Regions from separate parts of the Georhizobium sp. MAB10 genome, predicted to be linked through region 4. Evidence: predicted binding sites of a transcription regulator. Region 4 holds the regulator's gene; each other region holds the start of a gene.
The links. Region 4 encodes PhoB, which activates phosphate uptake and scavenging genes when phosphate is short. Its sites were predicted from a motif close to TGTCATNNANCTGTCAT; they were not measured.

Region 1 (7,961 bases), 410 kb from region 4:
GAGAATGGAGAGGAACTGCGGTCGGCCGATACCACCACGATCGAAGGCCCGCCGCGACAGGTGCCGAATTTCTACAAAAAGCCCAACGGCGTGTTCTTTTCCGGAGAGGATGGAGCGGGCATCCTGCCGACGGAAGACTTTCTTGCTGTGAAGCCCGATGCGCAATTGGCCACCCAGTCGGGACCAATGCTCGTCATCGAGAACGCGCTCCACCCCGCGCTGATCCCCGGTTCGACCGATACAACCCGACGCAGCGGCGTCGGTGTCTGCGAAGGCGGGCTCATCCGGTTCGCGATCAGCGACTGGCGCGTGAATTTTCATGAATTCGCGCGGTTCTTCCGCGACCAACTGGCCTGCCCCAACGCACTTTTTCTCGACGGTGGCCGCGGCGCTGGTCTCTTTCTCCCCGAAAAAAGACGCAACGATTTTTCCTGGCACGGCGGCTACGGCCCGATCCTGGGCGTGGTGGAATAGCGACGACGTCACGCTCGACGAAAACGAGCCGATTTGCGCGAAATCAATGCGATCGACTGCTCAGCCAATATTCTCCTGCGATCGCTATGCAGGAGGCTTTTCCAATGGATAGCAAACTTCGCAGCACCATTCTCGACCTGCTCGACAAGCACCGCATCCTCACGCTGGCCACGCTCCGCGCGGACGGTTGGCCGCAGGCGACCACGGTGGGCTATGTCAGCCGTGGACTGACCCTGTGGTTCATAACGGGAAGAGATACGCAGAAATCCCGGAATCTCGCGGGCGACAACCGCGTGTCGCTGACCATCGACCACGACACGACCGATCCGATGGCCATCACCGGTCTATCGATGGCGGCCCGCGCCTTCCCGGTCACTGATGAAGCGATGATCCGAGACATCCTGGTTTCCGAGCTTCCGAAAAAGTATCCGGAATACGCCTCGATGATGAGCGGCCTCGACATCAGCGGCGTGGCTGTCTTCGAGCTTCGCCCGGAAGTGATCTCGGTGCTCGATTACTCGAAAGGCTTTGCCCACACGGACGAAGTGACCATCGACGATACGGACCGCCGGGCAGCGGCTTAGCACGCCCCTAGTGAGACGTTTCGCCGATCAACCGCGCACGGATTTTCTTCGACAACCAGTCGATGACGAAGATGCAGACGAGCACGTTCAAGACGACGAATGCGACCTGATCGAAGAGGTTCGCGCGGAAGCGCTCGATGATGATCATGCCGATGCCGCCGGCACCGACGAGGCCGAGTATCGTTGCACTTCGTGTCGAGGATTCGAAGAAGTAGAGCGACTGCGAAATGAAGATCGGCAGCACCTGGGGCAGATAGCCATAGCGCGCGATCTTCAACGGACCGGCGCCCGTCGAGCGGATGCCTTCGACCTGCTTGCGATCCACGTTTTCGAGCGCTTCCGAGTAGAGCTTCGATAGGGTGCCCGTATCCGATACGGCAATAGCGAGCACGCCGGCGAGCGGACCCAGTCCGACTGCCCGAACAAACACCAGACCCCAGACAAGCTGATCCACACCGCGCAGAATATCGAGAATACGCCGCACGATTTGGCGCACGACGACGAAAGGCATCGTGGTGCGCGCTGCGAAAAACCCGATGAAGAGCGCCATGACGGTGCCGAGCAATGTGCCGAGAAATGCCATGCCGAGGGTCTGTGCGATCCCGATATAGATCTGCCGATACTGCCACTCGCCCATGTCTTCCCAGATGAAGAACGCCGCGATGAGGTTGAGGGCGCGCCCGGAGGCATCGAGAAGCCGGTAGACCTCGAAATAATAGAGCGAGCCGATCACATAGAAGATGACCGAGAGCCAGATCGCCCACCGCGTGATCGTCGAGAAGGTGGAGCCGAACGCTTGCGGATGGCTGTGGCGAACACTGGCAATGTCGCTCGACGAAATCGACTGCAGTGTCATCGCGGTCATTGCAGGTTCTCCCGGCCGATGAAGTGCGTTCGCATCTGTTCGGAAAGCAGGTCGATCAGCGTGACGGTGATGACGACCAGCAGCAGGACGGCCACGACGCGATCGTCGGAATAGAGGCTGATCACCCGGTTGAGTTCCGCCCCGATGCCGCCGGCCCCGACGAAGCCGACGATGGAAGATGCTCGCACATTGATTTCGAAGCGCAGCAATGTGTAGGAGACGAAATTTGGCATGACCTGCGGAACGACGCCGTAGCGGATTTCCTCGAACCAGTTGCCGCCAACGCCGCGTATGCCCTCGACCGGACGCATCGACGCGTTCTCGTTGACCTCTGAGAACAGCTTGCCGAGCGCGCCGGCGGAGTGGATTGCGATTGCCAGCACGCCTGCGAGCGGGCCGATGCCGATCGCGAAGACGAAGACCAGCGCGTAGAGGATTTCCGGCACGCCGCGACAGATCTCCATGAAGCGGCGCGACACGATGTAGATGAAGCTGTTCGGAGCAAGGTTTCGCGATGCCGGGAAGCAGAGGAGGAAGGCTGCCGTTGCGCCGAGAATGGTCGCGGTGAGCGCCATGAAGATCGTTTCGACGATGAGGCGAATGTAGACGTTGAAATCCGAGTACCAGTAGGTCAGCGAACCGGGCACGGCGCGTCCGTCGGCTCCCCTCCCTTCGAACAGCAGGTCGAACTGCAGGTTCGGCATGATCGTGCCGAAATACTCGAAGATGCGCGGCAGGCCGGCAGCCAGCCGATCCGGGTAGAAGCGCGACACCCAGATCGAGAGGCCAAGCGCCAGCAGAAATGCGCCGATGAACAGGATGTTCATGCCGAGGCGCTGGCGGCGCAATTCGCTGCGATGACGCTCGAATACGGAAACGGCGTCGTTGGGCTGCGGCCCCGCGTTCACATCTATGGAGGCCATGGGCTCAGCCTGCCAGGAGTTCTGCGCGGGCGCGCTGCTGCAGGTCCGCCTCCGTCAGACGCTCGGCCGGCACTTCGGTGCCTGCGGGCTTCAGCGTCGTCGACGTCATGCTCTCGCTGAAGGCCTCGTCTGCCTCCGCGCCGTATATCTCGCGTGCCGCCCGTTCGGTCAGGGCAGATGGCGGCCCGTCGAACACGACGCGGCCTTCGAAGAGCCCGATGACGCGGTCGCAGTAGTTGCGAGCCGTATCGAGCGTATGGAGATTGCAGATGACGGCGATGCCGTCTTCGCGGTTGATCGTGCGCAACGCATCCATGACGACTTTAGCGTTCATCGGATCGAGCGACGCGATCGGCTCGTCCGCAAGCACGATCTTCGGTTCCTGGGCAAGCGCACGGGCGATGGCGACGCGCTGCATCTGACCACCGGACAGCGTATCGGCCTGTTGCAGAGCCGTATGCGCCATGCCCAGACGATCGAGCGCGCGGATCGCGAAGGCACGTTCGGCAGGCGTAAACACCTGGAACATGCTGGCGATGAGGCCATGGTGATAAAGCCGCCCGGTAAGCACGTTGGTCAGAACGTTCAGGCGACCGACGAGATTAAACTGCTGGAACACCATGGCGCAATTTGCCCGCCATTCGAGCAGTTCCCGGCCTTTAAGCGCCGTCACGTCCCGGCCGTCGAAGATGATCGAGCCACCGGTCGGCTCTGCCAACCGGTTGATCATCCGCAAAAGCGTCGACTTGCCGGCACCGGAGCGCCCGATGACCCCCACCATCTGGCCGTCTGGAATATCAAGCGAGATATTGTCGACGGCATTGCGCGTCTTGAAGCTCTTGGTCAGGTTCTTGATCGCAAGCATGGGATGTCCTTCGAGGTTGCCGGTACCCGAACGGGTGGCTGCCATTCGCGGAAAGACAGGCCCGCAGAAGCTGCGGACCTGTCTGACTTATCGCTGGTTTGCGATCAGCTCAGCGGGAGCCTTCGAGTTCGCGCTGGCGCATGGCAACGACGCCTTCAAAGAACGAGTGGTCCACGGCCTTGAAGCCCTGGCCTTCGCCCTGCGACACGTTGATGTAGCACTCCGGGTCGGTCTCGTTCAGCGTCTCGAGCCAGCCATTGACCTTGTCCTTGACGTCCTGCGGCAGGCTCTTGCGGTTTACCCAGGGACCGTTCGGGATGAGGTTCGACTGCCAGATGATGCGCAGGTCCGACATGTCGAGAAGGTCCTTGTCGACCATCGAGCGCAGAGCGCCGCGGGAGAAGCCTTCGGATTCTTCGCCGACGCCCGAGGTCCAGGTGACGCCAGCATCATACTGGTCGTTGAGAACGGCAATCACGGCCTGCTCATGGCCGCCACCGAAGCCGGTCTGGGAAAAATAGTCGTCGATGACGATTTCCTGGGCTTCGAGTTCGGCCTTCGGCACGAGGTAGCCGGACGTGGAGTTCGGGTCGGCGAAGGCGAGAGACTTGCCTTCCATGTCTTCGAGCGACTCGATGCCGCTGTCGGCCTTGGTGTACATCATGGCGTAGTAGCCATCCGAACCGTCGGCCTCGAGAGCGACGAAGGCAGGCTCGACGGCTTCCGGATCCTGCAGGTAGATGCCGGCGTAACCGGAGGCGCCGAGTTGGGCGGCATCGAGCTGGCCTGCAACGAGGCCCTGCATCACGCCGGCATAGTCCGAAGCCGGATAGAGCTCGACGGGCACGCCGAGGATTTCGCCGAGCTGCTGAACCATGCAGTCGTTCTTGCGCAGACGGTCGGCTTCGTTTTCACCGCCGAGAAGGCCGACGCGGAAGACATCGATGTCCTGAGCAAGGGCGGAGCCGGCGAGAAGGCTGGTTGCGAGCGCTACGTTGACGGCGCCGCGAGCGATTTGAGCGATCATCATGATCTCCACGATCAATTGGAATATGTGCGGTCCGGACACCCCATCCGGCCTGGCATCCACTCCCTACCGAGCGTTCACGACAGTGGGTTGACGGTATTGCAACAGATTGATGAAGGCTCGCGGGAAGCGATGGCTTCAGCCTCGGCAGGGCGTCAGCGATGCTTGGCGATGAAGTCGTCGATGGCCAGCGTGCGGAAGTCGTCAAGCGCCGCGTGCAGCTTGTCGTGGTCCCAATCCCACCAGGCAAGCGCGTCCAGTTCGGCGGCGATATCTGCCTCGAAACGCTTGCGGATTGGTTTGGCGGGAACACCGCCGACGATCGTATAAGGTTCGACATCCTTCGACACGACGGCACCCGCGCCGATCACCGCGCCATTGCCGATCGACACGCCCGGAAGAAGTGTCGCACCGTGGCCGATCCACACGTCGTGGCCGATTGTGACAGCATTTTCCCGCCGCCAGGAGAAGAACTCGGCATCGTTTTCGGCACCGTCGAAATAGTCGCCGGCCCGGTACGTGAAATGGTGCTGGCTCGCGCGCCAGGTGGGGTGGTTGGTGGCATTGATGCGCACGGCCGCGGCGATCGACACGAACTTACCGATCGTCGTGCACCACACATCGCAATCCTGCATGATGTAGGAATAATCGCCGAGCACCGTCTCGGCCACGCGGCTGCGCGCGCTGATTTCCGTGTAGCGCCCGAGCGTACACCCCTTGATCTCGGCCGTTTCGTGAACGGAAGATTCCGGCGAAAGTCGTCCCATGATCAGGCGGCCTCGCGCGCCGGCCGAAAGGCCGTGACGTCGATGATCCGGTCTGCGACCGTCTCGCGCACTTCCTCGTCGTGAAAGATGCCGAGCAAGGCGGCACCCGCCCGCTTTTTCTCCTCGATCATCGCGATGACCACGCGCCGGTTCTGTGCGTCGAGCGATGCCGTCGGTTCATCGAGAAGCAGCACGGGATGTTCGGTGATGAAGCCCCGCGCGATGTTCACGCGCTGCTGCTCGCCGCCGGAAAACGTCGCCGGTGGCAAAGACCAAAGCGCGTGCGGAAGGTTCAGTCGTTCAAGCAGCGCCCTCGCCTGCTGCCGCGCAGCATCTGCGTCATGGCCCCGCGCGATCAGCGGCTCGGCGACGACATCGAGCGCAGAGACGCGCGGCACCGTGCGCAGGAATTGGCTGACATAACCGATGACGTTGCGGCGCAGTTGCAGCACCTGGCGTGGGGAAGCCTGGGCAAGATCGACGGTCTCGTCATCATGCGTGACGAGGATCTCGCCGCCATCCACTGCGTAATTCCCGTAGAGCATCTTGAGGATCGAACTCTTGCCGGCACCCGAAGGGCCGCCGAGCACGACGCATTCGCCGCGCGCCACACGAAAATTGACATTGTCGACGACGGGCAGACGCAGCCCGCCTCTCAAATGCATGGTGAAACTCTTGGCGACGCCCGAAACGACGAGTGGATCTGACATGGTCTGTCCTCACACCTGCAGGATGGAAGAGACGAGGAGCTGCGTGTAGGGCTCGCGCGGATCGTCGAGCACCCGGTCGGTCAGACCATGCTCGATGACGTGGCCGTCCTTCATGACCATGATCCGCTGCGACAACAGCCGTGCCACCGCAAGGTCATGGGTGACGACGATGGCTGCAAGCCCCAGTTCGCCGACAAGCCCGCGCAACAGATCGAGAAGCCGGGCCTGGACCGAGACATCGAGACCGCCCGTCGGCTCGTCCATGAAGACGAGCCGCGGCACGGTGACGAGATTGCGCGCGATCTGGAGCCGCTGGCGCATGCCGCCGGAAAACGCGTTGGGTCGGTCGTCGATGCGGTCGGTCGAAATCTCGACCCGCTCCAGCCAGTCGGCCGCGGTATCGCGGATCCGCCCATAGTGGCGCTCGCCGACAGCCATCAGCCGCTCGCCCACATTGGCGCCGGCCGAGACGCCCATGCGCAGGCCGTCCGCTGGATTCTGGTGCACGAAGCCCCAGTCGGTGCGCATGAGGCACCGGCGTTTGGCCTCACCCATCGCATAGAGATCCTGCAGCCGACCGTCTCGCATGCGGTAGTCGATGCTGCCGGCCGAAGGCGCGAGCCGCGCGGAGAGGCAGTTCAAAAGCGTGGTCTTGCCGGACCCGGATTCGCCAACGATCGCAACGATCTCGCCCGGGTGGATGTCGAGGTCGACGGCCTCGCAGCCGATGCGCTCGCCATAGATTTTCGTGACGCCGCGTGCGGTCATCAGGGGCTGGTCGCTCATCGCCGTGCCTCCTCGACAGCGGCCTGATTTCCGACATGACCTTCCGAGCGTCGCCCATCGCAGTGCGCCGTGTCGGAGCAGACGAACATGCGCGTGCCGCGGTCGTCCATGATCACCTCGTCGAGATAGACATCGTCTGCGCCGCACAATGCACAGGGCTTGTCGAAGCTCTGCACCGTGAAGGGATGGTCGTCGAAATCGAGGCTCACCACGTCGCTATAGGGCGGGATCGCATAGATGCGACGCTCGCGCCCTGCCCCGAAGAGCTGCAGCGCCGGCGACATGTGCATTTTAGGATTGTCGAATTTCGGCGTCGGCGACGGATCCATCACATAGCGCCCCTCCACCTTGACCGGATAGGCGTAGGTCGTCGCGATCTCGCCGTGGCGGGCGATGTCCTCATAGAGCTTGACGTGCATCAGGCCATATTCCTCAAGCGCATGCATCGTCCGCGTCTCGGTCTCCCGCGGCTCGAGGAAGCGCAGCGGCTCGGGGATCGGCACCTGGTAGACGATGATCTGGCCATCGGTCAGCGGATGTTCGGGTATGCGGTGGCGGGTCTGGATGATCGTCGCCGCCGCGGTGTCAGTTGTCACCGCAACATTGGTGACCTTCTGGAAGAATGCGCGGATGGAAACGGCATTCGTCGTGTCGTCCGCGCCCTGGTCGATGACCTTGAGCACATCGTCCTGGCCGATGATGGCGGCGGTCACCTGCACGCCCCCGGTCCCCCAGCCGTACGGCATCGGCATTTCCCGGCTGGCGAACGGCACCTGATAGCCGGGGATCGCGATCGCCTTCAGGATCGCGCGCCGGATCATGCGCTTGGTCTGCTCGTCCAGATAGGCGAAATTGTAGAAGGGTTCCCCGGTCATTCGGCGGCCTCGCGCTGGTCTTCGACAGTCTCGTTCTCCGCTTCGTGCGCAGCGCGCATACGGCGCACCAGATCGAGCTCAGCCT
Region 2 (7,961 bases), 490 kb from region 4:
CATGAGGACGAAGCGGGTGACCGTGAACGCCTGCGTGTGGAAATCGCCGCGCCCCTGGAGGTAGCGCACCACGTCGCTTTCTCTTGCCGTCTTGATGCGCGCTAAGGTGACATGTGGTTTGAACTTGCGCGGATCGGCCGGCAGTCGCAACCGCTGGCACACCCGCTCTATTTCGGCCTGAAGGGCCATGAGTTCGGCGGTCGGCGTGACGCCGGCCCAGATGGAATGCGGCTTCTTGGCGCCGAAAGACCCCATGCCCTGGAGCCGTACCGGAAATTCGGTCCGGCGGATGCGGTCGAAAGCGTTGACGATCTCGTCGGCTGTGGGACCGTCCACGTCACCGATGAAGCGGAGCGTGATGTGATAGTTTTCCACGTCGATCCATCGCGCGCCGGGAAGCCCGCCGCGCAAGAGGGAAAGCGACATTGTGGTGTCACGCGGGAGTTCGAGGGCGGCGAATAGTCTCGGCATGGAGATCTCCCCGAATCGAAAGGCACTCTCAGCGAATCATGCGACGCAGCCGTCGACAATCCCTAAATATTCAGCGTCCACTTTTGCCTTATCGGGTTCCAACGCGCGTCTCAGGCATCTGGTTTCAAGCGCTGCAGCAATTCTTCTGCGACAGGAATAAACCGTTCGACCATCACGTTGATGCCGTCTTCATTCGGGTGGATCCCGTCGTCGAGATTGAGTGCGGCCTCAGCGGCAACGCCATCGAGGAAGAAGGGGTAGAAAACCAGATCGTGCTTTTCGGCGAGGCGCTCGAAAAGACCGTTGAATCGCGTCTGATAGTCAGCACCCATATTCGGCGACGCCAGCATGCCGGCTAGCAGCACTTCAATGTTGCGGGCCTTCAGCCGTGTGATCATTTCCTCGATATTGGCTTCGGTCCGCGCCGGGTCGATGCCGCGCAGCATGTCGTTGGCACCGAGTTCGAGGATCACCGCATCCGTGCCGTCCGGCACCGACCAATCGAGCCGCGACAGGCCGGCCGAACTGGTATCGCCGGATACGCCGGCATTGGCGATCACGACATCGTGTCCGCGTTCCTGAAGTGCCGCTTCCAGGCGAACCGGGAACGCATAGGCGGCATCGAGCTGGAAACCGGCCATGAGGCTATCGCCAAAACCCACGATCTGAAGGGTTTCAGCACGCGATGCGGTCACGCTTGCCATCAAGGAGACACAGAATGCGAGGAGGAAAGCGGAAAGCCGTTTAACATTCATTGCACCGTTCCTAAATCTCTTTGCGGCCTTGCAGCGTAGACGCCGGGGCAGCCGCCATATCCGGACATATAGGAAGCTTCCGCCTTGACCCAACACATCATCGATCTCGCCGACGCCGATCTGACCCTCGGAAACGGCGCTTCGTCGGTTCATGTCATGAAGCGGATGTCCCTCAAGATTAACGCCGGAGAGTCGGTCGGGATCGTCGGTCCTTCGGGATCGGGCAAATCGACCCTGCTCATGGTTCTCGCGGGCCTGGAAAAGATCGACAGCGGCGCGATCACCATCGCAGGCGCCGAATTGCACAGCATGAGCGAAGATGCCGTCGCTGATTTTCGCGGCAGGCATATCGGCATCGTCTTCCAGTCCTTTCACCTCATTCCGAACATGACCGCGCTCGAGAACGTCGCCGTGCCGCTCGAGCTCGCCGGACGCAACGACGCGTTCGAGGTGGCGGAGCGTGAGCTTCGGGCCGTTGGCCTTGGCGAGCGCCTTTCACACCATCCCGGCGAGATGTCCGGCGGCGAACAACAGCGTGTGGCGATTGCACGGGCGCTGGCGCCGTCGCCGGCCGTTCTCATTGCCGACGAGCCGACGGGCAACCTGGACGGCGAGACGGGCCGGCAGATCGCCGATCTTCTCTTCACGAAGCAGGCGGAGCGCGGCACGACGCTGCTCCTGGTGACGCATGATCCGCAGCTTGCGGCGCGCTGCGATCGGCAGATCAAGGTGCGGTCGGGCGAAATCGTGGATGATGGCCTTGGCCAGGCACGGCCGATTGCCCAGTCGCGCGGAGCCTATGCATGAGCCAGGCGCCAGCGAGCAAGGCGGCCTCCAGCCAGAATTTCCAGTTGGCCCTGCGGCTGGCGCTGCGCGAAATGCGTGGTGGCCTTTCGGGCTTTTATATCTTCCTCGCCTGTATCGTTCTCGGCACCGCGGCGATTGCCGGCGTCAATTCCGTGTCACGCTCGATCACCGATGCTATCGCGGCTGAAGGCCAGGCCATTCTTGCGGGTGACATCCGATTCGAAATCGACAACCGGCCGGCGACGGGCGACGACCTCGCCTTCGTCGAAGGGCTGGGCGACGTGGCTCAGTCGGTCAATCTGCGCTCCATGGCCAGGCTCGAGGATGGCAGCGACCAGTCGCTTGTCGAAGTGAAGGCGGTGGATGACCTCTACCCGCTCTATGGGTCCCTCGTCACTGAGCCGGCGCTCGATTTCGATGCGCGGCATGGTCTTATCGAAGGCGCCTACGGCGCGGTCGTTGCGCCTGTGCTTCTGGAACGGATGGGCCTTTCGATCGGCGATCGCCTGACGCTCGGCAGCGAAACCTTCGAGGTGCGCGCCTCGCTGATCAACGAGCCCGACCTCCTGTCAGAAGGCTTCGCGTTTGCGCCGCGCTTCCTCGTTTCGGTGGACGCGCTTGAGGCGGCAGGCCTTCTCCAGCTCGGCAGCCTTGTCGAATATGTCTACAAGGTCCGCCTGCCGGAGCCTGCGACCTACGATCAGCTGCAGGCTATCCGTGACGAAGCGCGGGCGGACTACACGGATGCCGGCTGGGCCGTGCGCACCAGCGCCAACGCCGCGCCGCAGCTGACCGAAAACATCGAACGCTTCTCGCAGTTTCTCACGCTTGTGGGTCTGACGGCGCTCGTCGTCGGCGGCGTTGGCGTCGCCAATGCCGTGCGCGCTTTCATGGATTCCAAACGCGGCGTGATCGCAACACTGAAATGCGTCGGCGCATCGAGCCGCTTCGTCGTCATGGTCTATCTGGTCCAGATCGGCATCGTCGCCACCATCGGTGTCCTGATCGGTGTGGTCATCGGAGCGATCGTGCCCTTCGTGGCGGCAGTATTTCTTGCGGATCTGCTTCCCATCGGCAGCGGTGTTTCCGTGCATCCGGGCGCGCTCTTGCTCGCTGCGGTCTTCGGTCTGCTGACCGCTCTCGCCTTCGCGATCCTGCCGCTTGGCCGCGCACAGGACGTGCCGGCAACCGCATTGTTTCGAAGTCAGGGTTTCGACGGTGCAGGCTGGCCTGCGAAGCGCTACCTCGCAGCTACCGCCGTCACCATGGTGGCGCTAGCGGCGCTTGCGATCCTCACATCTTTCGATCGCTTCATCGCGATCATCTTTCTGGCGGCGATCGCGTTCTCCTTCGTGGTTCTCCGCTCGGTGGCGGTGCTCATCCAGTGGGCGGCAAAGCGCAGCCCGCGCGTGAATTCCGCAGCGCTTCGGCTTGCCATCGGCAACATTCACCGGCCGGGCGCCTTGACGCCGTCCGTCGTTCTCTCTCTCGGGCTCGGGCTCGCGCTGTTGGTGACGCTGGCGCTGATCGACGGCAATCTGAGGCGTGAACTGGCCGGCAATCTGCCGGAGCGCGCGCCGAACTTCTTCTTCGTCGACATCCAGTCGAGCGAGATCGACCAGTTCAGGGAGATCGTTGCGACCGCTGCGCCTGAAGGCGACATCGATGCGGTTCCGATGCTGCGTGGGCGGATCGTCGGCATCAATGGCGAAGTGCCGAATCCCGAAGATTACGCTGAGGGTCGCTGGGTGCTGCGCGGTGACCGTGGCATCACCTATGCGCCAACACTGCCCGCCGGCACGGCGCTGACGGAAGGGGAGTGGTGGGCCGAAGACTATGACGGTCCTCCACTCGTCTCGTTCTCGGCCGAAGAGGCAGGCGAACTCGGCCTTGGCATCGGCGATTCCATCACCGTCAATGTGCTCGGCCGCGAAGTGACCGCAGAGATCGCCAATCTGCGCGAGATCCAGTGGGAGTCACTGTCGATCAACTTTATCATGGTCTTTTCGCCCAACACATTTGCTGGCGCACCGCATGCGTGGCTGGCGACGCTGACCGATCCAAGCCTCACTGCGGCGCAGGAAGGGCAGATCCTGCGTGAGGTGACGAATGCTTTGCCGACGGTCACCAGCGTGCGTGTCAAGGACGCGATCGACGTGGTCGATCGTCTCGTGGAGCAGCTGGCCGTCGCGATCCGCGCTGCCGCGGCCGTGGCGCTCATTGCGTCGATCCTGGTGCTTTCGGGTGCGCTCGCTGCCGGAAACCGGGCACGGACGCACGATGCGGTGGTGTTGAAGACGCTTGGGGCGACGCGCAGCACGCTGATCCGCGCGTTTTCCTACGAGTATCTGATTCTCGGACTGGCAACGGCGATCTTCGCGCTTTTCGCCGGCGGGGTGGCCGCTTGGTACATCGTTTCGCGCATCATGACGCTGCCGTCGAGCTTCCTGCCGGACGTCGCGATATCGACGCTCGTGATCGCGATCGTGGTGACGGTCGGGATCGGGCTTGCCGGAACATGGCGGGTGCTCGGCCAGAAAGCAGCACCAATTCTCCGCAATCTTTAACGTTCGATATACTGCGCGACTATTGGGCGCAGGGGGTTAGCGTTCCGGTGGCCGGAATCGGCTACCTGCCTAGAGTCGAGGGTCTTGCTCTTGGCTCAGCTAGTCCTCATATTATCCACAGGCATGCTGGAGCCCCGCAGCGGCGCCTGGGTTGGTCGATGACACGACCCGACACCGTTTCACTTCCGGGGCTTTGAAAGAGGAAACTATGGCTGACCTTCGTAACTACCAGACCCGCGCGGCCCCGGCCGGGACGCAGGCCGGAGCTGCGATCGACCAGGGCCTGCGCAGCTACATGCTGCGCGTCTACAATCTGATGGCTCTCGGACTGGCGATCACGGGTGTGGCTGCCTATGCGACATTCGCGCTGGCACAGACCAATCCTGCGTTCGCGCAACTCATGTACGCCAGCCCGCTGCGCTGGGTCGTGATGCTCGCTCCGCTTGCGCTTGTCTTCTTCCTGAGCTTTCGCATTCAGAACATGAGCGTCAGTGCGGCGCAGACCACGTTCTGGATCTATTCGGCCGTCATGGGCCTGTCTCTCTCGTCGATCTTCCTGGTCTTCACGGGCCAGAGCATCGTGCAGACATTCTTCATCACCGCCGCCTCGTTCGGCGCGCTGTCGCTTTACGGCTACACGACGAAGCGTGATCTGTCTGGCATGGGTTCGTTCCTGTTCATGGGCTTGATCGGTCTGGTCATCGCCATGGTCGTGAACATCTTCCTTGCCTCGAGCGCTCTGCAGTTCGCGATCTCGGCAATCGGCGTCCTGATCTTCGCAGGCCTGACGGCTTACGATACGCAGGAAATCAAGACGATGTACTATGAAGGCGACTCAAGCGATGCCGCCGGCCGCAAGGCCATCATGGGTGCGCTTCGCCTGTATCTCGACTTCATCAACATGTTCATGTTCCTGCTGCAGTTCATGGGCAACCGCGAATAAGCAGAACACGGATAGGTGTTTCGAAAGGGCGGCCTTCGGGTCGCCCTTTTTCGTTGCGCGATCGTCATCTTGCGCGCTGGTATCAGACCTGAAGCTAGGCTATCTGGCGAGCGAAACCGAACTCGATGGTGCTTACCCCATGTCTTTCTCGATCCGTCCCGCCACGTCCGCCGATCTCGATGCGATCACCGCAATCTATCGGGAGAATGTGCAGAACGGCACGGCAACCTACGAGCTTGATGCGCCCGATCGCACCGAGATGGAACGTCGGTTTTCAACGATCACGGGCAAGGGATACCCCTATCTCGCGGCAGAAGGAGCCGACGGGGCCTTGATCGGCTACGCCTATGCATCCGCTTTCCGGGACAGACCGGCCTATTCGTGGCTGGTTGAGGATTCCATCTATCTCGCACCAGAGGCGCGCGGGCAGGGTCTGGGCAAGGCCCTGCTCGCAGACCTGCTGTCGCGGACCGAGGCGCTTGGGTTCCGGCAGATGGTTGCAGTGATCGGCGGTGCCCATCCCGCATCGGTCGCCGTGCACCGTGCCTGTGGCTTCGACTTGATCGGCACGATGCCAGGCACAGGTTTCAAATTCGGCCGATGGCTGGATACCGTCATCATGCAGAAGGCGCTGGGCGCGGGTACCGAAACGCCGGCGGATTTGACGCGCTATCCGGGCACGCTGGCGAACGGCATCGCTGGTCGGTGAGATATTTGACGGCTCGACGGTTAGATACCGACGAGCTTCGGCTTCTTGTCGAGCACGCGCAGCACGGTTTCCAGTTCGTGGCCGCGCTTCAAAATCGTGCCATTGGCCGCAACGACGCTGAACGCTCCCTGTCGACGGGCATTCTTCGGGCATTTTTCGATCCGGTAGAGCGGGACCTCACTTGTGCGTCGAAATGCGGAAAATACGGCCTTCTCGCGAAGATGGTCGAGCGCGTAATCGCGCCACTCTCCGGACGCGACCATGCGGCCATAGAGTCTCAGGATCGTATCGAGTTCGCGGCGATTGAAGGTGACGGGAAGAGGCTCGGAGCCGCTTTTGTAATCCGTCATATGGACGATGTTTGCGCCCTGTTCTGGCACGTGATCCGTCATCGGGTCTCCTGGGATTTCCGACCTTGGGCATGACAACCGTGTGACAGTTTGCCTGCCGGCTGCCGAAATGCAAGGAAAAGAAAGCGTTAAAAGGCCGATCACGAAAGGCGACCGTGCGCGTTACCAAGTGAACCGAAACGGTTAATTGAGCGGGTTTTGGCCGCAATTGGGCCGCACCGATGCCCGAATTGGAGACGAGATTCCGATCGTTGCCTCAGACGGCTCGGTCCGGTGACTTTCGAATTTAAAGCCCCCCAGCCCCTCGAAACCGCTGGGCCGAGCCAACTCCCTGATGCAGCATTCGAAAAGGTCGCTTCGGCGACCTTTTTTTGTGCCCGCTCTCCCTGAGGAATGCCTTCAATCAGTTCTTGCAGAAGGCTCGATGAGCGCTGCACCGATAATCGCGCCGGGCGCGCGGCCGTTCACCATTCTCTGCAGCAGGATTGCGCCGTTCCGGTTGACCCAGTCGTCGATCATCATGGCGGGCAAGGTGATGCGCTCGGCATCGCCCTTCCAGACACCGACGATTTGGAGTTCGCGTACGCTGTTCACGTAGGTGTAGCTTGCGCCGTCGTTTTCGCCGGCCTCTATCGGCACGGTGGTCTCGCGATCGAAGACGACGAGCACCACATGGGCTTTTCCTTCGCCCTCGCCGACATCGATGACGAGCGTATCATCATCATGGGCGACGTCGACATCGACCACGAGGCCGCGGCCGTCGCGTTCCATCGCGGAAAGGGTGGTGTCGATATGCCCGCGCGAGGCGCCATTGACGTGGTCGCGGCCATTGAGAACGGCCTGGGGGGTGTAAACGCTCTTGCGCTCGAAGGTCGTTGCATAGGCCTTTTGGCGCGCGGTGTTTTCCGGCGAGGCCAGCGTGTCCTTCCAGCCGAGATAATTCCAGTAATCGACATGATAGGCGAGTGCGATCACGTCGCCTTCTTCGGCCAGGTCGGCAAGCACCGCATCTGCCGGCGGGCAGGAGGAGCAGCCCTGGCTTGTGAAGAGCTCGACGACACCCATAGGCTTGTCGCCGGCTATGGTGGCGGTTGGGCAGACGGCGAGCGACAGAAGCAGCAGCGCCGGCGCAATCTTCGATCTGACCATCATCAACTTGACCATTCTGGCGCACGCCATGGCGCATATGGCCCGAAATTGTCGATCGCGGGTCCTTCTTGCGCTGTCCATCCGTTAAAAACGCTACAGGCCGCGCAGATCAAGCAAAAGTCACGTTCGAGTGACGCGCGCGCCCCGAATTTTTGATCCGGGGCGCACATTGGTGTCGAAGCTCGAGGCCGCGCTGAACGGCCTCAAGCG
Region 3 (7,961 bases), 650 kb from region 4:
CGCAGATCCGGCTCTTGGTTGAAATCGTGGAGCAAGGCAGCTTTCGCGCGGCAGCAATGCGGCTGGATCTGCCACCTTCGACGCTCAGCCGTCAGGTGGCCGGGCTAGAGACACGTCTGGGTGTGAGGCTATTCAACCGCACCACCCGCAGCGAAGCGCTAACGGAAGACGGGGCCGCCTTTCTCGCTCGTGCCACGCCCGCTCTTCGCGAGATCGAGAGCGCGATGACCGAAATGACGGCACGACGCGCCGAGCCGGGTGGATTGCTGCGCATCAACGGCTCTGGATCAGGACTTGCGCTGTTGCTGCCGGTCATCGCGCGTCTGCAGTGGCGGTATCCTGGTGTCGAAATCGATCTTGTGGAAGATGGCCAGCTCTCCGACATTGTGGCCCATGGTTTTGACGCGGGGCTCCGCCTGACCGAGGATGTGCCACGCGACATGGTTGCAGTGCCGATTGGGCCTGATCAGCGATTCATCGTCGTGGGCGCGCCCGATTATCTGAAGCGGGTCCCCGCACCGCAGCGCCCTGCGGATCTCCTGGATCACGCCTGCCTACGCGCCCGCAGGCCGTCTGGCCGGCTGATCCAATGGGAGTTCGCGAGCAAGGGTCACGAAATAACTGTTCCGGTCACCGGAAGGTTGATCCTGGGCAACAACACGCTGGCGCTGGAGGCTGCACGTCTCGGCTGCGGCCTTGCCTACGTTACCGAACAGGCGGCATCAGCTGATCTGATCGCCGGACGGCTGGTGGCGGTGCTCGACGACTGGTGCGCATCGTTCCCCGGCATTTGCCTTTACTATCCAAAACAGCGCGCAACTTCGGTTACGCTGCGCGCTCTGATCTTCGAAATCCGCCGCCAGTAGCCAGCCAATAAACCACCTGCGTTCGTTCCGGCGGCTTCTTGCTGTGTAAGATTTACTTCGCTTCTTTTCGGTCCAGATTGCGCTAGTCCCGGCCCTGTCATGGCGCTGACCATTTCAACGCCCAGGTGAACCCTGTCGCTCAACTGTCACAAAAGTCTGGCAAGCAGCGCTGATGGTCCACATCAGTCTTGCCAACATTACCCGCCGCTTCGGAACCGAGCGCGCGCTCGACACGGTTAGCCTCGATTTGCCTGCCGGATCCTTCACCTCGTTGCTGGGGCCGTCGGGCTGCGGGAAGACGACGATGTTGCGACTCATTGCGGGTTTCGACAAACCCGATGAGGGAACCATCAAATTCGACGGGCAGACGGTTGCCGATCGAGATCGTCATGTGCCGCCGGAACGGCGCGGCGTTGGCGTGGTGTTTCAGTCCTACGCGCTCTGGCCGCATATGGACGTGGGCTCAAACATTGCCTACCCGCTTGTGACCCGTGGCGTGTCGGGCGCCGAGAGCGCGCGCCGGGTTGCCGAAGTTCTGGAGACAGTGGGTCTTGCCGGCTTCGGGAAGAGGCGCGTGGACGAACTGTCCGGCGGCCAGCGGCAACGCGTGGCGCTGGCACGCTGCGTGGTGGCAGAGGCGCGGATCATTCTCTTCGACGAGCCGCTCGCCAATCTCGACATGCATCTGCGTGCCACCATGGTCGATGCCTTCCGCGACATTCACCGCCGCCTGGGCGCAACCATGGTTTATGTGACGCACGACCAGTCGGAGGCGCTCGCTCTGTCCGATCGCATTGCAGTCATGAAAGACGGGCGCATCCTGCAATGCGCGGCCCCGACCGCGATCTATCGCGCCCCGTTCGATGAAAGCGTGGCAGGCTTCGTCGGCCGCGGAGCCCGCCTCGATGCGACATGGCACTCGGGCAGTGAAGGCAGCGCGGACATCGAAATCGGCGGACATCGGATCTTTGCGCGCTGCTCTGCTTCCGTCAGCGGGCCGAAGGTGCGCGTTCTGCTGCGCCCCGAGGCCCTGTCGCTAGCCGAAACGGGCATACCGGCGCGCGTCCTGTCGACAATATATCGTGGGCCGGTTTTTGAAGTCTCTCTCGAGATCCCTGGTCAACGGGAGCTCGTCGTGGTCGATTGCGCCGAGCCGCCGGCGCCGGGTGCGAACGTTCAGATCGCGGTGTCGGATGCTTGGATCATCCCGCGCTGAGAGGCGAAGGCTCAACGCCAGGGCAGAACACCTTGCGGCAAACGGTTCGCCAGCCGGTCGAGCACGGCGAGCAAGGCCACGACGACGACGACCGTTGCGACGGCAATCGCGGCAGCCTGCGGTCCGAGCCCCGCTTCCTGAAGGCTGAAAAGAACGACACCGAGCGTCTCGTTGCGGCTCGACCACAGCAGCGCCGAGACGGTGAGCTCGTTGAAGGCACTCATGAACACCACGAGCGCGGCAGCCGCGGCGGCGGGGGCGGCGAGCGGTGCCGTGATGGTCACGACGCGGCGCAGCGGCGAGGCCCCGCAGGTCGCCGCCGCCTCGTCGAACTCCAGCGGAATGCGCGTCACGGCATTGGCCACTGGCTTCATGGCGAGCGTCAGGAACCGCATGAGATAGGCGATGAGAATGATCCAAGCCGTGGCGTAAAGACTGCCAATCAGTGGCAGCGGCCGCAGGAACAGCAGGATGCAGGCGATTGCAAGCACGATGCCCGGCAGCGCATAGGGCAGCTCGGCGATGCCTTGCAGGATCCGGCGCGACGGCGTGCTGAACCGCTCCAGCACGATGGCGATCGGAATGGCGACTGCGGCCAGGATCAACGCCGCGGCACCCGCCAGCATCGCCGAATTCTGGAACGCCCGGATCGTGGAAGCCTGCCGCAGGATCACTTCTTCGAAATTGGCAAAGGTCATGGTCTGCCAGGTCAGCGGAACGCCGAAGGCCGGCACGAGCGATGTCGTCAAAAGCGCGAGCGCCGGCATGAGAAGCACGACCGTCAAAAGCACCCATGCAAGACCGGCAGCGGGATAGCACCATTTCCCGAGACTGATGTTGGCGACTCGCCCTTGACCGTACCGGGGCGCGCGGCCGCGCATCGCCAAAGATTGCGCCAGGATACCGAAAAGAGCGAGCACGCCGATGAGAACCGACAGGCTTGCCATCTGCGGCAGGACGCCGGGGCCGAAGCTCGACATCTGGCGGTAGATGAGCGTCGGCAGGGTCAGGTAGTTGACCGGCAGCCCGAGGAGCGCGGGAATCCCGAAATTGCCGATGCCAGACACGAAGGCGAGCGCGCCGGCTCCAGCGATCCACGGCCGCATCAGGGGAAGAACGATCGTGTAGAACGCGCGCAACGGAGTTGCGCCAGAGGCGCGTGCGGCTTCGATCAGGTCGCCCGGCAGCCCGATCAGGCCGGCGCGAAGCGTGATGAAGACGATCGGCGCGTGCTGGACGCCGAAGAGCAGGATGATGCCTTGTCGACCGAGGATGGGGTTCGGCGTTCCGGGTGCTGGCGCGATCCCCAGCATGTTGAGAAGCGTGCTGGACGGGCCGGTCATGTGCAGCCAGGAGAGCGCTGTCACCTGCGGCGCGATGATCAGCGGCAGAAGCAGTAGGAAGCCGAGTGAGCGCCGCGTCGGCATATTGGTCATCGCCACCGCAAAGGCGAAAGGCCCGCCGATCAGAAGCGCGATCACGGCGCCGAAGAAGGCCGTGTCGAGCGTGTTCCACATGGCGCGCAACGTGGAGGCGCGTGTCCACTGCTCGCCGATGATCGAGAGATCGAAGACCAGCCCAGGCGCAATCGCGGCAAGGATGATCCGCGCGATCGGCAGGAGGCCGAGAACGAGGATGACGCTGATGACGAAAAGGGCCGCGATTCGCGGCCCAATCCGGTCGGCGATTGCCGCCCCCCGCAGGCGATGTGCGAGCGGGGCGGCGGCTGGGCCGGACAGGCGGTTCGAAAGTTCAGACATTTGCCCTCGGCAAAGTCCTACTGGCCCATCAGTTCGGAAAAGCGTTCTTTGTTCGCAGCGTCGTCGGCAAGGGCGGCAGCGGCGTCATAGGGAAGCACGTTGATGGTCGACCGATCCGGGTACCCTTCGGGCAGGCCTGCATCGGCGCGGGCAGGAATATAGCCCTGCTGAACCGCGAGCGACTGACCTTCTTCGGACAGCACGAAGTTCACGAACGCCTTGGCCGCCTCAGGGTTTTGTGTGGTCGACAGGATGGCGACCGGCTCAGTGACGGCTGAGACGCCTTCGGTCGGGAACACGAAATCCACCGGCGCGCCTTTGGCTTTTTCGCGGATGGGCATGAAATCGACGATCATGCCGTAAAGCTTGTCGCCGCCCGAAACCGCCTGCAGAACGTCGCCATTGCCGCCCGATGCCTGTGCACCGTTCTCAGCCAGTGCACTGTAGAAATCCCAGCCATTGTCCAGGTTTCCGGTAAGCGTCACCGTGTGGATCATGGCTGCACCCGATGTCAGCGGGCTCGGCATCGCGATCATGTTCGCCGCCTCCGGCTTGGTCAGATCGAGCCAGCTCGTCGGAACCATCGGTGCGTTGGTGTTGTAGACGATGCCGGTCGTGATCAGCTTCGTCGGGAAATAGGCGCGGTCGGCGTCGACAAGCTCTTCGTCGATCCCTTCGATCTCGGCTTCGGGGAAGGCGAGAAGCCGGCCATCAGCCTTGAGGCCTTCCATCGTGACGATGTCGGCGATCAAGAGCACGTCTGCCTGCGGCTGGCCAGCCTCGATCTCGGCCGACAGCTTCGCCATGATCCTCGGCGTACCGTCGCGCACCCACTCGACGGTCACGTCCGGATATTTTGCCATGAAGGCATCGGCGGTCTGCTGTGCATCCGTGTTCGGCTGGCTCGTATAGAGAACGAGCGTGCCCTCAGCAGCGAGAGCGGACGATGATGCGGCGGCAAGCACCAGGGCGGCGAGAAGTGTGCGCATGTTCAAAGCTCCGTTGTGCAAGGGGCACAGCCGGCAGCCCCGCCCCGTTCGACTGCGGCTCTTCTAGTAGCGCTCTATAACGGTTGCGTGACGCTGCGGCGCATGTCGCCCTGAAGAGCATGCGGGCAGCGGCGTGGGTGACGAACACGGCGTTTGCAGACGAGGACGAATAGCGTCTCGGCTTGCGGCTGCACTGTCACCCAAGCGTCATTTCAGGTTCAACTCACTGTCATGCTTCGGCTCTATCGCTGCCCCAGCGTCGCCGGCTGTCTCGGCGCGCAGGGTCCAGGAGAGAACCATGAAGAAAGCACTTCTGGCAGCACTGCTGCTGTCGACCAGCATGACGCAAGCCAATTCCGCGGAAATCCAGTGGTGGCATGCCATGGGTGGCGAATTGGGCGCGAAGCTCGAAGCCATTGTCGTTGATTACAATGAGAGCCAGGACGAGCACACGGTCGTGCCGACCTACAAGGGCACCTATCCCGAGACGATGACGGCAGCCATCGCCGCGTTCCGCGCCAACGAGCAGCCGCATATCGTCCAAGTCTTCGAAGTCGGCACCGGCACCATGATGGCTGCCGAAGGCGCGGTCTATCCAGTTTACGAAGTGATGGCGGACGCCGGCGAGGACTTCGATCCCGCCAACTTCCTGCCTTCGGTTGTCGGCTACTACACCGACACGGACGGCAACATGCTGTCGATGCCGTTCAACTCGTCGACGCCGATCGTCTACTACAACAAGGACGTTTTCGCAGAAGCCGGTCTCGACCCCGAGCAGCCGCCGCGCACCTGGGAAGAGCTGGAGCAGTTTTCCCAGCAGATCATCGAATCGGGTGCAGCCACCTGCGGCTTCACCTCCGGCTGGATCTCCTGGATTCACCTCGAAAACCTGTCGGCCTGGCACAATCAGCCGATCGGCACGATGGAGAACGGCTTCGGCGGCCTCGGCACCGAACTGACCGTCAATGGCGACGTCCAGACCCGACACTGGGAAAACCTGGCCCGCTGGCAGCAGGAAGGCATCTTCCAGTATGGTGGACCGGTCGGTGGTGACGATGCCCCGCCGAAGTTCTACGCCCAGGAATGCGCGATCTACATGAATTCGTCCGCCTCGCGCGCCGGTGTCGTCGAAAATGCGACCGACTTCGAAGTCGGCTACGGCATGCTGCCCTACTACGAGGATGTCGAAGGCGCTCCGCAGAACTCGATCATCGGCGGTGCGACGCTGTGGGTTCTCCAGGGCAAGGCAGAAGAAGACTATGCCGGCGTTGCCGACTTCTTCTCCTATCTGTCGTCGCAGGAAGTTCAGGCCAAGTGGCACCAGGAAACCGGTTACCTGCCGATCACGCAGGCTGCTTATGACCTCGGCCAGGAGCAGGGCTTCTACGCTGAAAACCCAGGTTCCGACGTCTCGATCGAGCAGATCACGCTCAACGAGCCGACCGAAAACTCCAAGGGCCTGCGCTTCGGCAACTACGTCCAGATCCGCACGGTCATCGACGAGGAATTCCAGGCACTCCTGGCCGGCAGCAAGACCGCTGAAGAAGCGCTCGACGCTGTCGTGGAGCGGGGCAACGAGCTGATCCGCGAATTCGAAGAGATCAACGGCTGAACTCTTTGAAGCAAACAGCTTCAACCTGTCACCTGCAGGCGGGCCGATCCCATCGGTCCGCCTGCACCGTTCCGAATGGGTTCCTGCCCGTCAATCCCGGTTGATCGATGCAAAGCAAGCGGACAGTCTTTTCCAATCGGGCGCTGCCCTACATGCTGCTGGCGCCGCAGCTTGCCGTGACGGCTATCTTCTTTCTCTGGCCGGCAGCACAGGCGTTTCGCCAGTCGTTCCTGCGCGAAGATGCGTTCGGCTTCTCAACGCAGTTTGTCTGGTTCGACAATTACACGCGGCTCTTCCAGAGCGCGAGTTACCTCAACTCCATGGCCGTCACGGCTGTCTTCGCAACGAGCGTTGCCGTCCTTTCCATCGTCATTGCCCTTGCGTTGGCTGTCGCCGCGAATGGCATGATCCGCAGCCAGCAGACCTACAGCACCCTCATCATCTGGCCCTATGCAGTCGCGCCGGCGGTTGCAGGCGTCATGTGGTGGTTCATGTTCAATCCCACGATCGGCATCCTGTCCTATCTGATGCGCCAGACGGGCTATAACTGGAACCATGGCCTGGATGGTACCGACGCGATGATCCTCGTCGTGATCGCATCGAGCTGGAAGCAGATCTCCTACAACTTCCTGTTCTTCCTCGCCGGGCTGCATGCCATCCCGCGCTCGCTGACAGAGGCTGCGGCGATCGACGGCGCGGGGCCGATCAAGCGCTTCTTCACCATCACGCTGCCGCTCTTGTCGCCGACGACGTTCTTCCTCGTCGTGGTCAACGTCGTCTACGCGATGTTCGATACGTTCGCGGTGATCCACGCGACCACAGAAGGCGGTCCCAACCAGGCGACGAACATCCTCGTCTACAAGGTCTTCGACGATGGCTTCATCGGCCTGAACCTCGGCTCGTCTGCGGCGCAGTCGGTCATCCTTATGGCGATCGTGACGGTCTTCACCTTCATCCAGTTCCGCTACATCGAACGGCGCGTGGAGTACTGACCGATGATCGAGAACCGGCCGCTCCTGAAGCTTACCGCGCACCTCGTCCTGATTGCTGGCGTCGCGCTCGTCGCGTTTCCCGTCTACCTCGCAATCATCGCCTCCACCCATGGGCCGACCGATTTCATGTCTGGCGTCATCCCGTTGCTGCCGGGACCCCATGCCGTGGAGAACTACCGGCAGGTGCTCGCATCGGGCGTCTCGACCTCCGGGATCCCGCCGATCAGCCTGATGATGACGAACTCGCTGATCATGGCGTTGACGATCGCCATCGGAAAGATCGTCATCTCGCTGCTTTCCGCCTTTGCGATCGTCTATTTCCGCTTCCCGTTTCGCGCACTCGCATTCTGGGCAATCTTCGTCACGCTGATGCTGCCGGTCGAAGTGCGGATCGTGCCGACATTCCAGGTGGTCGCCGATCTCGGAATGCTCAATTCCTATGCGGGCCTGTCGATCCCGCTGATCGCGTCCGCGACGGCGACGTTCCTGTTCCGGCAATTCTTCCTGACGGTGCCGGACGAATTGA
Region 4 (7,961 bases):
TGCTCTTGTCATAAAAGGTGGGTCAGCGGGGTGTTAGAACACCGACGGCCTCAAGGGGCACCCACAGGCGCCCTTAAGGCGCCCATTCAAAGAGCTAATAAGCGGGAGACATCCATGAACGCTCTTAAGATTTCCGTCGCTGCCCTCGTGGCATCCACGACGTTTGCCGGTTTTGCCGTCGCACAGTCGCGCGACACCATCCAGATTGCCGGTTCTTCGACCGTTCTGCCTTTCGCATCGATCGTTGCTGAAGAATTCTCCGCTGCTTTCCCTGATTTCGGCACGCCGGTCGTCGGTTCGGGCGGTTCGTCGGGCGGTCTGCGCCAGTTCTGCGAAGGCGTCGGCGAAAACACGATCGACATCGCAAACTCGTCGCGCCGCATCCGCGCCGGCGAAGTCGAAGCCTGCAACACGGCTGGCGTAGAAGACATCCGCGAAATCCAGATCGGCTACGACGGCATCGTTTTCGCAACGTCTGCTGATCAGGGCGATTTCGCTCTCGAGCCGCAGCACGTCTTCATGGCGATCGCAGCCCAGGTTCCGCAGGACGGCGAAATGGTCGCCAACCCGTACACCAACTGGTCGGAAATCGACGCTTCCCTGCCTGACCAGGCGATTGCTCTTGCAATCCCGGCTTCCAACCACGGCACCCGCGAAGTCTTCGAAGAGCGCGTCGTTCTTCCGGGCTGCGAAGCTGTTGAACTGCCGGAAATGTCCGAAGAGGAAATGGAAGCAGCTTGCCTCGCATTCCGCCAGGACGTCGTCGTTGAAATCGCCGGCGACTACACCGAGACGCTCGCTCGCCTGCAGTCGAACCCGGCAACCGTCGGCGTCTTTGGCCTGTCGTTCTACGACCAGAACCGCGACACGCTGAAGGTTGCAACCGTATCGGGCGTCGAGCCTTCGCTCGAGACGATCGCTTCGGGCGACTATCCGGTTTCGCGTCCGCTCTTCTTCTACGTCAAGGGCGAGCACATCGGCGTCATCCCGGGCATCGAAGAGTACGTCCAGTTCTTCCTCTCCGACCAGATGGCCGGTGCAGGCGGCGCGCTTGAAGCTGCCGGCATGATCCCGGCTCCGGCTGAAGAAACCGCTGCCGTTCTGGAAGCCTTCGAAGGCGGCGAAGCGCTGACCGTCGAAAGCCTCGGCGCCGAGTAATCTACCAGACGGGGCCTCGCCGTAGCGGCGGGGCCCCATTTTGCTTCCCTGACATTTGGTCATTCAAGGCACGCCGATGAACACCCTGATCATCACTGCGCTGATCCTTGCCTTTCTCGGCATCGCCTACCAGACCGGTTCTTCCAGAAGTCGCGCCTTGGCGGGCACTTCAGGCCGCCGTCTGCATTCGCGCCCATCCTATCATGGTTCTGCGATTGCGATCTGGACGCTCGTTCCGCTGCTTCTCGTACTCGGCTCCTGGGCCCTGCTCGACAGTTACGTCATCCGCACCTTCATCACCTGGTATCTGCCTGAAAGCCTGGTTGCCGAGGGCGGCAATGCGCTGCGCGCCTCGATCGCGCGCGTTGAGGCTCTTGCGACGGGCTACGGCGTCGTCGGTGAGGTTCAGGAGTTCGAGCGGACAGCTGCGCAGGCCGTTGGAAGGTTTCAGACCACAGCTTTCCTGATTGTCGTGGCGGCAGCCACCACGCTTGCCGCGCTTGGCCTCTTCTATGCCCGCAAGCGCATCACGCCTCAGTTTCGCGCCCGCAACGAAGTCGAGGGTGCAGTACGCCTCCTCCTTCTCGCTTGCTCCGTCGTCGCAATTCTGACGACGTTCGGCATCGTGGCGTCGCTCCTGACCGAAGCCATGCGCTTCTTCTCTTTCGTCAATCCGCTCGACTTCTTTTTCGGGACCGTCTGGAACCCGCGCTTTTCCACGACTGGTGCCGGTGGCGGTGGGGAATATGGCCTGATCCCGCTTCTGTGGGGCACGATCCAGATCACAATTATCGCCATTCTGACGGCCGTTCCGATCGGCCTGATGGCCGCCGTTTACCTGACGCAATATGCCAAGCCGCGTGTTCGCAGCGTGGTCAAGCCGCTGATCGAAGTGCTCGCGGGCATCCCGACCATCGTCTATGGCTTCTTCGCTCTGGTGACTGTGGGACCCTTCCTCGCAAGCTTTGGTGACGCGATCGGCGTCGATATCCGCGCCACCAGCGCTCTCACGGCCGGCATCGTGATGGGCGTGATGATCATCCCGTTCATCTCGTCGCTGTCCGACGACATCATCCGCCAAGTGCCGACTGCCATGCGCGACGGCTCGCTCGGACTTGGCGCAACGAAGTCCGAGACGATCCGCCGGGTCATCCTGCCGGCTGCTCTTCCGGGCATCGTCGGCGCAATCCTTCTGGCTGTCAGCCGTGCGATCGGCGAGACGATGATCGTCGTTCTTGCGGCCGGCAACAGCCCAGTGCTGCGCTTCAATCCCTTCGAGCCGACATCGACGATCACCGTTTCGATCGTCAACCAGCTCACCGGCGACAGTGATTTCGCCGGACCCCAATCCCTCGTCGCCTTCGCGCTTGGCCTGACGCTGTTCGTGCTGACCTTGGTTCTCAACGTCGGTGCGCTCTACATCGTCCGCCGCTTCCGGGAGCAGTATGACTGATCATGGCTAATCTCGACAGCACAACGACAGCCAGCGCCGGCACTGCGGCTGCCGCCGAAGAGCGGCGCCAGCGGGTCAAGAAGAGCCTCGGCGCACGGCACCGCAAGGAGCGCCTCTTCCATGGCCTCGGCATTACCGCCGTGGTCCTGGCGCTCGGTTTCGTCGCCATTCTTTTCTACGACGTGCTGCAGCGTGGCCTTCCGGCGTTCCAGCAGGCGCAGGTGACGGTCGATGTCTATTTCGATCCCGAGGTCATCGATCTTGGTGAGCGTCCAGTACAGAGCCCAGGTCAGTCTCCGGCTGACTACAGCGCGCAGTTGAATGGATGGCTGCGCGACGCAGCCCTGCTCAACTGGAACCGTCTGCTTGAGACTTCGATCCGCAACATTGTGCCGGAGTTCGAGGGGGACGCGCGTGACATTGCTGCCATCATCGACAGCTCTCAGCGCTTCGTCATCCGTGATGCGTTCACGAACGACCCGTCGCTGCTCGGTCAGACCCGCGAATTCTCTCTTCTGGCCTCGGCTGACGCCGATAACTGGCTGAAGGGCACGATCGACCGCAGCCTGCCGGATGCCCGCCAGCAGCTTTCGGCGGATGCGCGGGCGCTTGCTGACGACCTTCTGGAGCGCGGCGAGATCCGCTTCGCCTTCGCGTCGCACCTCTTCACCAATGTCGACTCCCGCTCGGCACCGGCCAGCGCGGGTCTCGCGGGCGCCTTCATGGGCTCGCTCTATATGATGCTGATCGTCATCGTGCTCGCCGTGCCGATCGGTGTCGCAAGCGCCGTATATCTCGAAGAATTCGCGCCGAAGAACCGGCTGACCGATGTGATCGAGATCACGATCAACAATCTGGCGGCGGTGCCTTCCATCGTGTTCGGTCTGCTGGGCGCGGCGGTCTTCATCAACTATTTCCGTCTGCCGCTTTCCGCGCCGCTCGTCGGTGGCCTCGTTCTGACGCTGATGACGCTGCCGACGATCATTATTGCCACGCGCTCATCGCTGCGCGCAGTGCCGCCTTCTCTTCGCCAGGCGGCCCTTGGTCTCGGCGCATCGCGCACGCAGATGGTCTTCCATCATGTGCTGCCGATCACCTATCCGGGCATTCTGACTGCCGCCATCATCGGCGTCGCTCAGGCGCTCGGGGAAACTGCTCCTCTGCTGCTGATCGGCATGAACGCCTTCGTCGCCAACATTCCGAGCAGTCCCATGGACCAGGCGTCTGCCTTGCCGGTGCAGATCTATCTCTGGCAGGGCAACGAAAACCGTAATTTCTTCGAAGCGCGTACTTCTGCCGCCATCATCGTGCTACTCGGCCTGATGCTGAGCCTCAATGCGATCGCAATCTTCCTTCGGTCGCGACTGGAGAAACGCAAGTGACGTCAGATAGCACCATCACCAAGGATCCCGTCATGGCCTCTGGAATGAACTTTCCACATGCGGAACTCGCCCCGAACGCAGAGCACGCCAGGGACCACGGCGCAGCCGAGCTTGCCCAACGCAGCGTTCGCGTGCGTGCCAGCGACGTGTCGGTCTTCTATGGCGCCAAGCAGGCGTTGTTCGACGTGTCGGTCGACATTCCTGACCGCGCCGTTACGGCCTTCATCGGCCCATCGGGCTGCGGCAAGTCCACGTTCCTGCGCTGCATCAACCGCATGAACGACACGATCGAAGGCGCGCGTGTCGGCGGCAAGATCGAACTCGACGGCGAGGACATCTACGATCCCTCGCTGGACGTCGTCGAACTGCGTGCCCGCGTCGGCATGGTGTTTCAGAAGCCCAATCCTTTTCCGAAATCGATTTTCGAAAACGTCGCCTACGGTCCGCGAATCCACGGTCTCATCCGCACTAAGGCTGATGCGGAAGAAGTCGTCGTGTCGAGCTTGCGCAAGGCAGGGCTCTTCAACGAGGTCAAGGATCGTCTTCACGAGCCGGGCACCGGCCTCTCGGGCGGCCAGCAGCAGCGCCTCTGCATCGCGCGCGCCATCGCGGTCGGTCCGGAAGTCATTTTGATGGACGAGCCGTGTTCGGCGCTCGACCCGATCGCAACGGCCATCATCGAGGAGCTGATCGACGAACTGCGCGAGAACTACACGATCATCATCGTGACGCACTCGATGCAGCAGGCGGCGCGCGTTTCGCAGAAGACGGCGTTCTTCCATCTCGGCAATCTCGTGGAGGAAGGTCCGACCGACAAGATCTTCACGAACCCGGAAGACAAGCGCACCCAGGATTACATCACAGGCCGGTTCGGCTGACCAACCGGCTGTGGCCACGGAGAGAACAATGAGCGATCCGCATATCGTCTCGTCCTTCGACGAAGAGCTGAAATATCTGATGCGCCGGGTCTCGGAGATGGGCGGAATCGCGGAACGCATGGTGGGCGACGCCGTCGCCGCGCTGGTGGCTTCCGATGCGGGGAGCGCCCAGAGGATCATCGCCGAGGACATCATTCTCGACGACGCCGAGCGCGACATCAACGAGCGTGCGATCGTCGTCATCGCCAAGCGCCAGCCCATGGCACACGATCTGCGCGAAGTGATGGGCGCGATCCGTATCGCCGCCGACCTCGAGCGCGTCGGCGACATGGGCAAGAACATCGCCAAGCGCGTCGTCGCCGTACAGGGATCGGCCCAGCCGAAGCAGCTGGTGCGGGGGCTCGAGCACCTCTCCGAACTCGCTTTGACGCAGCTGAAGGAAGTGCTCGATGCCTATTCGACGCGCTCGGCCGTTGCGGCGAACCAGGTGCGCCAGCGCGACGACGAAATCGACGCGATGTACACGTCGCTGTTTCGTGAGTTGCTGACCTACATGATGGAAGATCCGCGCAACATCTCGGCCTGCACGCATCTCCTGTTCTGCGCCAAGAACATCGAGCGCATCGGCGATCATGCGACCAACATCGCCGAGACGATCTACTACATGGCGACAGGCGACCGGCTGCTCGGCGAACGCCCGCGCGGCGACAAGACTGCGACAGTGATGGCCAGCGGCCACTGACGGAGACGATGGGAAGATGCTGCCAAAGATAACGGTCGTCGAGGACGAAGAAGCGCTGAGCGTGCTCCTGCGTTACAATCTGGAAGCCGAAGGCTACAAGGTCGACACTGTTCTCCGCGGCGACGAGGCCGAGATCCAGCTGAAGGAGCGCGTTCCGGACCTGCTCATCCTAGACTGGATGCTTCCCGGCGTCTCTGGCATCGAGCTCTGCCGCCGCCTGCGCGCGCGGCCTGAAACCGAACGCTTGCCGATCATCATGCTGACGGCGCGTGCTGAAGAGAGCGAGCGCATTCGCGGTCTCGCGACCGGTGCCGACGACTATGTGGTGAAGCCGTTTTCGACGCCTGAACTGATGGCGCGTGTTCGCGCCATGCTGCGCCGTGCCAAGCCCGAGGTCATCTCTTCGGTGCTGCAGAGCGGCGACATCACGCTCGATCGCGAAACCCACCGCGTCCACCGCAAGGGCCGCGAAATCCGGCTTGGACCGACAGAATTCAAGCTATTGGAATTTCTGATGTCGTCGCCCGGCCGTGTCTATTCACGCGCGCAACTGCTCGATGGCGTGTGGGGCCATGACATCTATGTCGACGAGCGCACGGTGGACGTGCATGTCGGCCGGCTGCGCAAGGCGATCAATCTCGCCAATATGCGTGATGTCATCCGCACGGTGCGGGGCGCCGGCTACGCGCTGGAAGGCTGAGCGCCTTCTTCATTCTCAACTTAAATTTGACGACGACGGCGCGCGATCAGCGCGCCCGGCGCCTTTCGCCCGAGACCTGGAAGGCGAGACGCGCGTGGTATTTGCAGTAGGGCGTGTTCTCGCCTGAATCGTGGCCGCAGAAGTGGAAGTCTTCGTGCATCGGGTCGCCAACCGGCCACTTGCATGTGCGCTCGGTCAGGTCGACCAGCGCCAAGCGCTTGGCGATCGGCACGACGACGTCGCTGACGGGACGTGTCTGCGGCGCTGCTTCCATGGCGACATCTTCACGCACCGCAGCAGCTGCGCCACCACGGGAAATCGCGCGCGGTGCTGCAGGGCGGGCGTTGAAGTTGGAGGCCGGGCGCGGAGCCGGTGCCGGCCGTTTTGCGCGCGGCGCAGGAGTGCCGCCGGACTTTGCACGTCCCGGCAGGTTCAGGCGATGTACTTTGCCGATGACAGCATTTCGTGTCACGCCACCCAATTGTGCGGCAATCTGGCTCGCGCTGAGGCCGTCGGCCCACAATTTGGTAAGTTTTTCGACGCGCTCGTCGGTCCAATTCATGGCCGCAACTCCAGTTTCGATATAGGGCGCAGCAGAATCCCTCGGCGCTGGCCCGAAGTATCAACGGAACCGCGTCGCCTTAATACTGTGTGATGACTAGGTCCGCCGCATGCAGTCTAGTGCTGTTATTTCAACTTAATGGTCGGCAGACTCCGTGACAAGAGTCCCGGGAATCGGCCGATTCGCTTTTTTGAGTTTTCCCCAACTTGGGGCTTTTTAGGCGAATTGCGTGGTAGCCGGCACAAGGGGCGTTTTCTTGACAGCGCCGGGCGAAATGAAGATAGTGCGTCGGGCCGCCGCAGGGCGGCTTTTCAATTTTCAGGCCGCAGTCCTTGAAGTTTGCGACGCGAACCGTCCGAGCCTTTTGCGGTGTGGCCTTGAATGGGAGTTTGCGCCAGATGGCACCGGCGTCGCCGCTTTTCGAGACTTACAACCGCGCTCCGCTCCGCTTCGAGCGTGGCGATGGTGTCTGGCTGACGAGCGAGGATGGCAAGCGATATCTGGATTTCGCCGCTGGCATCGCCGTGAACTCGCTCGGGCATTCCCATCCGCATCTCGTCGCCGCGCTCAAGGAGCAGGCCGACAAATTGTGGCACCTGTCCAATCTCTATGAGATTCCCGGGCAGGAGCGGCTTGCGCGCCGCCTGACGGAGGCGACCTTCGCGGATCGCGCCTTCTTCACCAATTCCGGTGCCGAAGCGCTGGAGTGTGCGATCAAGACCGCACGCCGTTATCATCATGCGCGCGGGCAGGGCGAGCGGTTCCGCATCGTCACCTTCGAAGGGGCATTCCACGGGCGGACGCTCGCGACGATCGCTGCCGGTGGCCAGCCCAAATATCTCGAAGGCTTCGGGCCCAAGGTCGAGGGTTTCGACCAGGTACCGTTCGACGATTGGGCCGCACTCGAAGCCGCTGTCACCGAGGATACGGCCGCGATTCTGATCGAGCCCGTGCAGGGCGAGGGCGGTGTTCGGCCGGTTCCCGACGAACGGCTGCGCCAGCTGAGGGCTCTGTGCGATGAGACCGGTACGCTGCTGATCTTCGACGAGGTGCAGTCGGGCGTCGGTCGCACGGGCAAGCTCTTCG

Region 1: the regulator PhoB is predicted to act here: its motif matches at 4,818-4,834, upstream of phnD (phosphonate ABC transporter substrate-binding protein).
Region 2: the regulator PhoB is predicted to act here: its motif matches at 6,674-6,690, upstream of PU133_RS02890 (DUF2794 domain-containing protein).
Region 3: the regulator PhoB is predicted to act here: its motif matches at 5,026-5,042, upstream of ugpB (sn-glycerol-3-phosphate ABC transporter substrate-binding protein UgpB).

What each region holds. Positions count from the first base shown of each region.
Region 1 is NZ_CP118314.1:1,530,209-1,538,169, reverse strand. Features, by position in the region: gene PU133_RS07005 (phosphodiester glycosidase family protein) at 1-474, shown strand, start outside; gene PU133_RS07000 (pyridoxamine 5'-phosphate oxidase family protein) at 579-1,058, shown strand; gene phnE (phosphonate ABC transporter, permease protein PhnE) at 1,066-1,923, opposite strand; gene phnE (phosphonate ABC transporter, permease protein PhnE) at 1,920-2,846, opposite strand; gene phnC (phosphonate ABC transporter ATP-binding protein) at 2,851-3,711, opposite strand; gene phnD (phosphonate ABC transporter substrate-binding protein) at 3,821-4,741, opposite strand; gene PU133_RS06975 (DapH/DapD/GlmU-related protein) at 4,894-5,505, opposite strand; gene phnL (phosphonate C-P lyase system protein PhnL) at 5,508-6,215, opposite strand; gene phnK (phosphonate C-P lyase system protein PhnK) at 6,225-7,001, opposite strand; gene PU133_RS06960 (alpha-D-ribose 1-methylphosphonate 5-phosphate C-P-lyase PhnJ) at 6,998-7,876, opposite strand; gene PU133_RS06955 (carbon-phosphorus lyase complex subunit PhnI) at 7,873-7,961, opposite strand, start outside.
Region 2 is NZ_CP118314.1:626,660-634,620, forward strand. Features, by position in the region: gene thpR (RNA 2',3'-cyclic phosphodiesterase) at 1-471, opposite strand, end outside; gene PU133_RS02865 (arylesterase) at 582-1,226, opposite strand; gene PU133_RS02870 (ABC transporter ATP-binding protein) at 1,311-2,033, shown strand; gene PU133_RS02875 (ABC transporter permease) at 2,030-4,600, shown strand; gene PU133_RS02880 (Bax inhibitor-1/YccA family protein) at 4,809-5,543, shown strand; gene PU133_RS02885 (GNAT family N-acetyltransferase) at 5,683-6,252, shown strand; gene PU133_RS02890 (DUF2794 domain-containing protein) at 6,273-6,602, opposite strand; gene PU133_RS02895 (DUF1223 domain-containing protein) at 7,002-7,754, opposite strand.
Region 3 is NZ_CP118314.1:474,600-482,560, reverse strand. Features, by position in the region: gene PU133_RS02170 (LysR substrate-binding domain-containing protein) at 1-866, shown strand, start outside; gene PU133_RS02165 (ABC transporter ATP-binding protein) at 1,039-2,082, shown strand; gene PU133_RS02160 (ABC transporter permease) at 2,094-3,842, opposite strand; gene PU133_RS02155 (ABC transporter substrate-binding protein) at 3,860-4,831, opposite strand; gene ugpB (sn-glycerol-3-phosphate ABC transporter substrate-binding protein UgpB) at 5,130-6,443, shown strand; gene ugpA (sn-glycerol-3-phosphate ABC transporter permease UgpA) at 6,551-7,435, shown strand; gene ugpE (sn-glycerol-3-phosphate ABC transporter permease UgpE) at 7,439-7,961, shown strand, end outside.
Region 4 is NZ_CP118314.1:1,121,282-1,129,242, forward strand. Features, by position in the region: gene PU133_RS05120 (substrate-binding domain-containing protein) at 115-1,158, shown strand; gene pstC (phosphate ABC transporter permease subunit PstC) at 1,235-2,611, shown strand; gene pstA (phosphate ABC transporter permease PstA) at 2,614-3,993, shown strand; gene pstB (phosphate ABC transporter ATP-binding protein PstB) at 3,990-4,871, shown strand; gene phoU (phosphate signaling complex protein PhoU) at 4,900-5,613, shown strand; gene phoB (phosphate regulon transcriptional regulator PhoB) at 5,630-6,313, shown strand; gene PU133_RS05150 (GcrA family cell cycle regulator) at 6,360-6,875, opposite strand; gene PU133_RS05155 (aspartate aminotransferase family protein) at 7,274-7,961, shown strand, end outside.